Regions from separate parts of the Serratia sp. BNK-23 genome, predicted to be linked through region 3. Evidence: predicted binding sites of a transcription regulator. Region 3 holds the regulator's gene; each other region holds the start of a gene.
The links. Region 3 encodes PhoB, which activates phosphate uptake and scavenging genes when phosphate is short. Its sites were predicted from a motif close to CTGTCATAAAACTGNCNNAT; they were not measured.

Region 1 (2,269 bases), 820 kb from region 3:
AGAACACCACGGTGGCGATGGTCACCAGCGTCATGAAGAACACGCCGGTGGCGCCGCGGTTGCCTTTGAACACTTTGTCCGACATCCAGCCGCACAGCAGAGTGCCCGGGATACCGGCGTATTCATACAGGAAGTAGGCCCAGGAAGACTTGTCCAGCGCGAAGTGCTTCACTTCTTTCAGGTAGGTCGGCGACCAGTCCAGAATGCCGTAACGCAGCAGGTAGACGAACACGTTGGCGACCGCGATGTACCACAGCAGCTTGTTCGGCAGGATGTACTGCATGAAGATCTGCTTGGCGGTCAGCTCTTCTTCGTCTTTTTCGCTGTAGTCGTCCGGATAGTCGTTTTTGTACTCTTCAATCGGCGGCAGGCCGCAGGATTGCGGGGTGTCGCGCATCAGGGCGAAGGCGATCAGGGCCACCAGGATGGCGCCGAAGGCCGGCATGTACAGCGCCGCGTGCCAGTCGTTGAACCAGGCCATACCCAGCAGGAACAGCAGCGGCGGCAGGCCGCCACCCACGTTGTGGGCGCAGTTCCAGATGGAAACGATGCCGCCGCGTTCTTTCTGCGACCACCAGTGCACCATGGTACGGCCGCACGGCGGCCAACCCATGCCCTGGAACCAGCCGCACAGGAACAGCAGAACGAACATCACCGCGATGCTGGAGGTGGCCCACGGCACGAAGCCCATGAACAACATCACCGCCGCCGCCAGGATCAGGCCGGCAGGCAGGAACACTCGCGGGTTGGAACGGTCGGAGACCGAACCCATGATGAATTTGGAGAAGCCGTAGGCGATGGAGATGCCCGACAGCGCGAAGCCGAGGTCGCCGCGGCTGAAGCCTTGTTCGATCAGGTAAGGCATGGCCAGGGTGAAGTTCTTACGCACCAGATAGTAAGCGGCGTAACCGAAGAAGATCCCCAGGAAAATTTGCCAGCGCAGCTTACGGTAGAGCGGGTCTACCTTATCGCTCGGCACACGGGCGATGTGTGCGGCCGGCTTAAAAATACTCAACATGAGCGCCTCCGATGGCTTTATCTGTTATCACATCAATATGACCTTTTACGTTCATTTGATGATTGAGCGGATATCGAATGTGGTGTTTTTGTGTTCCATAACGAGCGCCATTGTCGACAAATACGCCTGGTGTCGCTGTGACGAATGGCGCAATTGTTACACTTTCATGAAACCACGGCGGATTTTGAGCGATTCGTTAACGTTATGAAATAGAAAAACGTCCAAAAATCGTGATTATGATCACATTGATGGTTTTTTGTGGACATTTTTATTTCGTTTTATGTTCGTTCTTGTTCCTTATCAAACAAAGACCCTAATAACCGTGGCTCAATAGGCTCATAACTACCGATCCTGAGGGAGCGACATGAGCAGCTATTTTGACGGCGGCGAAACGGATGTGATCATCATCGGCGGCGGCGCCACCGGCGCAGGCATTGCCCGCGATTGTGCGCGGCGCGGCTTGCGCTGCATTTTGCTGGAGCGTCACGACATCGCCACCGGCGCCACCGGCCGCAACCACGGCTTGCTGCACAGCGGCGCGCGCTATGCGGTGACCGACGGCGAGTCGGCGCGCGAGTGCATCGAAGAGAACCGCATCCTGAAACGCATCGCGCATCACTGTATCGAGCGCACCGATGGGCTGTTCATCACCCTGCCGCAGGACTCGCTGGAGTATCAGCAACAGTTTATCGCCGCCTGTCGCCAGGCCGACATCGACGCCGAAGCGATCGACCCGCAGCTGGCGCTGCGGCTGGAGCCGGCGGCTAATCCGGCGCTGATTGGCGCGGTGCGGGTGCCGGACGGCACCGTCGATCCTTTCCGGCTGACCGCCGCCAACATGCTGGATGCGCGCGAACACGGCGCGCAGATCCTGACTTACCACCAGGTGGTCGGATTGTTGCGCAGTGGCGACCGAGTGACGGGCGTGCGCGTTTACGACCATCAGAATCAGCGGCGCTATGAGCTGCACGCAGCGGTGGTGGTCAACGCCGCCGGCATCTGGGGCCAGCAGATCGCCGAATACGCCGATTTGCGTATCCGCATGTTCCCGGCCAAGGGAGCGCTGCTGATCCTCGGTCACCGCATCAACAACATGGTGATCAACCGCTGCCGCAAACCGGCGGACGCCGACATCCTGGTGCCGGGCGACACCATCTCGCTGATCGGCACCACCTCGACCCATATCGACTACGACCAAATTGACAACATGCTGGTGACCCCGCAGGAGGTGGACATTCTGATCCGCGAGGG
Region 2 (2,269 bases), 1.1 Mb from region 3:
TGATCGAGCACGACGGCACGTGAGCTGGTGGTCCCTTGGTCGAGTGCGACAATGTATTTTTTTTCTACAGTCATGGTAATTATCCTGCTGTTGTTAACCGTGTAAAACTGCACCCATCACGCTTTACGCTGCTGGGTCTTGGCGTCAGGCTCTTCTTCCGTCACGCAGACGTCGCACGGCAGGTGGCGGCCAATCAGCGCGCGGTAACCGAAAGCGCCCAGGCCACAGCCGACGATAGGGGCGAAGATCGGCACCAGGAAGTACGGGATGTCGCGTGCGCCGGTGAAGGCGACTTTGCCCCAGCCGGCCAGGTAGGCGAACAGTTTCGGCCCGAAGTCACGCGCCGGGTTCAACGCAAAGCCGGTCAATGGTCCCATGGAGGCGCCGATCACGGCAATCAGAATACCGATCAGCAGCGGCGCCAGCGGGCCGCGCGGAATGCCGTTGCCGTCGTCGGTCAGCGCCAGGATCAGGCACATCAGGATTGCAGCGATCACCATTTCTACCAGGAAGGCCTGGCCTACGGAGATGTGCGCGTTAGGGTAAGTCGAGAAGATGCCGGCCAGTTCGAGGCTTTCGTTGCTGCCGCGCACCATGTGGTGGGCCGCTTCGAAGTCGAAGAACAGATTGTAGTACAGCCCGTAGACCAAGGCCGCGGCGCAGAAGGCGCCGGCGACCTGCGCAATGATGTAAGGCACCACTTTGCGCCCGTCGAAGCAGGCGAACAGCCACAGGGCGAGGGTGACCGCCGGGTTGAGATGCGCACCGGAAATCGCGGCGGTCAGATAGATGGCCATGGCGACGCCCAGGCCCCAAATGATGCTGATTTCCCACTGGCCGAAGCTGGCGCCCGCCAGTTTCAGCGCGGCAACGCAGCCTACGCCAAAGAAGATCAGCAGCGCCGTGCCGAGGAACTCGGCGATGCACTGGCCTTTTAATGTCGGACTGGTGGTTTGGCTCATAATGTTGGTGTCCTGCAAAACGGCGGTTGTTGGTTTATAGGCTCAGCCAGGTATACATCTGACCTATGGGCACAGTTTTTTCATCTCGTCCAATTATTGAATGAGGACGTGATGTAAATTTATCGTTAACGAACATAAACGAGAAATAGCGAAATCAAAATGTGTGTGGCGCGTCATAAAATTGAGCGATTTCGCGTCGTTTAGTGTTCTTTCTGAGCCATAAAAGTGTGATCTGACCAGTGGTTTAGCGAGGGGCGTTAACAACTCGCGGCGGCGGCGATGGGGATTTTCAGTTTTTGCTGATGGCGAGGGCAGGAAAATTGCAACAGACTGCGCGATGATCCGGTATGTTGCTAGACAGGCGGAGACTGGCTACTTACAATCGTTTTTAACGAATCGAGACCGGCGCGCCTTTCGTAACGGCGCGCGTCACTGAGCGCGATGCAATATTCGCAGTAGCTGCAGCCGACGTTGCGGCCGCTACTTATAGATGTACGCCTTGCTATCATGAGGGGACTGAAGCATGTCATTTGAAGTATTTGAGAAACTGGAAGCAAAAGTACAGCAGGCGATTGATACCATCACCTTGTTGCAGATGGAAATTGAAGAGCTGAAAGACAAAAACAACTCTCTGTCGCAGGAAGTTCAGGCTGCCTCCGGCAACCACGAAGCGCTGGTGCGTGAAAACCAACAGCTGAAAGAAGAACAGCACGTATGGCAAGATCGCCTGCGCGCGCTGCTGGGCAAAATGGAAGAGGTTTGATTCCTTACGCCATGCAGCAACGAAAAGGGCGCCTGAGGCGCCCTTTTTCATGTCCGAAAATCACTCGATGTCGAGCGGGTCTTCGGAGAGGATGATGCCGGTATTGTCGGCATACAGGTGGTCGCCTGAGAAGAAGGTGACGCCACCGAAGTTGACGCGGATATCGCTTTCGCCCACGCCTTCGCTTACGGCACCCGCCGGGATCGCCGCCATCGCCTGAATGCCGATGTCGAGCTCTTCCAGATCGTCCACCTGGCGCACCGCGCCGTACACCACGATGCCTTCCCATTCGTTCTGGGCGGCCAGGCGCGCCAGTTCGGCGTTGATCAGCGCCCGGCGTACCGAACCGCCGCCGTCGACCAACAGCACGCGGCCGCGACCGTTTTCTTCAAGCAGATCGAACAACAGGCCGTTATCCTCAAAGCATTTCACCGTGGTGATCTGCCCGCCAAATGAAGTACGCCCGCCAAAATTGGAGAACAGAGGTTCAACAACGTTCACCTCTTCATGATAGATGTCGCAAAGTTCGGAAGTATCGTATTTC
Region 3 (2,269 bases):
CTGAATTCCGGATAACGCAGCAGGTTAAGGATGTGCTGGCCGTTGTCTTCCGGCCAGCGAAAGCCGAGCAGATGCTGCGCCAGCCCGTTGCACCAGAAGATATTGCCTTCGACGGTGGTCATCACCACCGCGTCAGGCAGCGATTCGGCCCCGCTGCGAAAGCGCTTGATCAGCAGCGCCAGCTCGCGCCGGCGGCGGCGGTTGCGCTGCTGCATCTGATACAGGCCATAGAACAGCGGCTCCCAGCTCCAGCGGCCGGGCGGCGGCGTCATGCTGCGGTCGATCCACAGCCAATGGGAGAGTTTGAGCTGGTTGTAGAAATTCCACACCAGCGCAGCCAGCGCAGAGGCCAGCAGGAACCAGGGCAGATAACCGAAAATCAGCCCCAGCAGTAAGGCGGGCAGACAGAAAAGAGCCAGCTCCAAAGCCAGCCTCTTCCACGACAGACGTTCTAACACGGCATATTCTCCAGCGCGGCGCGATCAGTAGCGCGTTGAGAACCGGTAGCCGGTGCCCCGAACGGTTTGAACCATTTTATCATGCCCACTGGTTTCTAACGCCTTGCGGAGCCGACGGATATGCACGTCAACGGTACGGTCTTCCACATAAACGTTAGTGCCCCAGACGTGATTAAGCAACTGCTCGCGGCTATAAACCCGCTCCGGGTGGGTCATAAAGAAGTGCAGCAGCTTGAACTCGGTCGGCCCCATATCCAGCGCCTGATCGTTCGCCATTACGCGGTGGGAGGACGGATCCAGGCTTAGCCCTTGCATTTCAATCACTTCTTCCACCGCCATCGGCGAAATGCGGCGCATGACCGCTTTGATGCGCGCCACCAGCTCCTTGGGCGAGAACGGCTTGGTGATGTAATCATCCGCCCCCACTTCCAGGCCGCGCACCCGGTCTTCTTCTTCGCCGCGCGCGGTCAGCATCATCACCGGGATATCTCGGGTCAGCGCTTCGCGCTTCATATGTTTGATAAACTGAATGCCGGAACCGCCGGGCAACATCCAGTCAAGCAACACCAAATCAGGGAACGGCTCAGACAGACGCGTCACGGCGCTGTCATAATCTTCGGCTTCCAACGGTTGGTAACCATTCTGTTCCAACACAAAGCACACCATCTCACGGATCGGCGCTTCGTCTTCCACCACCAGTATGCGTCTTGCCATCGTCAATCCTGCCAATGTGTTAGCGACTTTTCGGGCGCCATTATGCGTCAGTTTTGTGACACTTTTATGAAAAAAACCGGCTGTTATAGGCAGTAAGCATAGCGATTATTTCCCGCAGTAACGAAAAATCATCCGGTTGTCATCATCATTGCGCCGGGACAGCCGCCGCCGCGGCCTTTATAATCATCGCCATTATCTTTACATCCGGGAGTGTCATGCGCCTGATCCACACCTCTGACTGGCACCTTGGCCAGTACTTTTTCACCAAAAGCCGCGCCGCCGAGCACCAGGCTTTTCTGAACTGGCTGATCGAACAGGTAGATCAGCAGCAGGTGGATGCGCTGATCGTCGCCGGGGATCTGTTCGATACCGGCTCACCGCCCAGCTATGCCCGCGAGCTGTACAACCGCTTCGTGGTGGAACTGCAGCGCACCGGCTGCCAGCTGGTGGTGCTGGGCGGCAACCACGACTCGGTGGCGACGCTGAACGAATCGCGTGAGCTGCTCTCCTGCCTGAACACCACGGTGATCGCCAGCGCGCAGGGCGCCCCGGAACAGCAGATCGTGGTGCTTAACCAACGCGACGGCCAGCCGGGCGCGGTGCTGTGCGCCATCCCGTTCCTGCGGCCGCGCGATCTGCTCACCAGCCGCGCCGGCGAATCCGGCGCGCAGAAACAGCAGGCGCTGCAGGAAGCCATCGCCGAACATTATCAAGCGCTGTATCAGGCGGCCTGCGAGCGCCGCGACCAGTTGGGCCTGCCACTGCCGATCGTCGCCACCGGCCACCTGACCACCGTCGGCGTTACCACCTCCGACTCGGTGCGCGACATCTATATCGGCACCCTCGACGCCTTCCCGGCGCAGACCTTCCCCCCGCCGACTATATCGCGCTGGGCCACATTCACCGCGCGCAGAACGTCGCCAAATCGGAGCATATTCGCTATAGCGGCTCGCCGATCCCGCTGAGCTTCGATGAGCTGGGCAAAGCCAAAAGCGTCTTCCTGGTGGATTTCGCCGACGGCGCTTTGCAGCGGGTAGAAACGTTAACGATCCCGCAGTTTCAGCCCATGCAACTGATCAAAGGCGATCTGGCCGAGA

Region 1: the regulator PhoB is predicted to act here: its motif matches at 1,172-1,191, upstream of glpT (glycerol-3-phosphate transporter).
Region 2: the regulator PhoB is predicted to act here: its motif matches at 1,133-1,152, upstream of ACMGF9_RS24215 (MIP/aquaporin family protein).

Annotation. Positions count from the first base shown of each region.
Region 1 covers NZ_CP179900.1:4,784,495-4,786,763, reverse strand. The annotation lists gene glpT (glycerol-3-phosphate transporter) at 1-1,018, opposite strand, end outside; gene glpA (anaerobic glycerol-3-phosphate dehydrogenase subunit A) at 1,383-2,269, shown strand, end outside.
Region 2 covers NZ_CP179900.1:5,097,565-5,099,833, forward strand. The annotation lists gene glpK (glycerol kinase GlpK) at 1-74, opposite strand, end outside; gene ACMGF9_RS24215 (MIP/aquaporin family protein) at 117-962, opposite strand; gene zapB (septal ring assembly protein ZapB) at 1,486-1,725, shown strand; gene rraA (ribonuclease E activity regulator RraA) at 1,786-2,269, opposite strand, start outside.
Region 3 covers NZ_CP179900.1:3,960,052-3,962,320, forward strand. The annotation lists gene phoR (phosphate regulon sensor histidine kinase PhoR) at 1-458, opposite strand, end outside; gene phoB (phosphate response regulator transcription factor PhoB) at 483-1,172, opposite strand; partial or broken gene sbcD (exonuclease subunit SbcD) at 1,388-2,269, shown strand, end outside.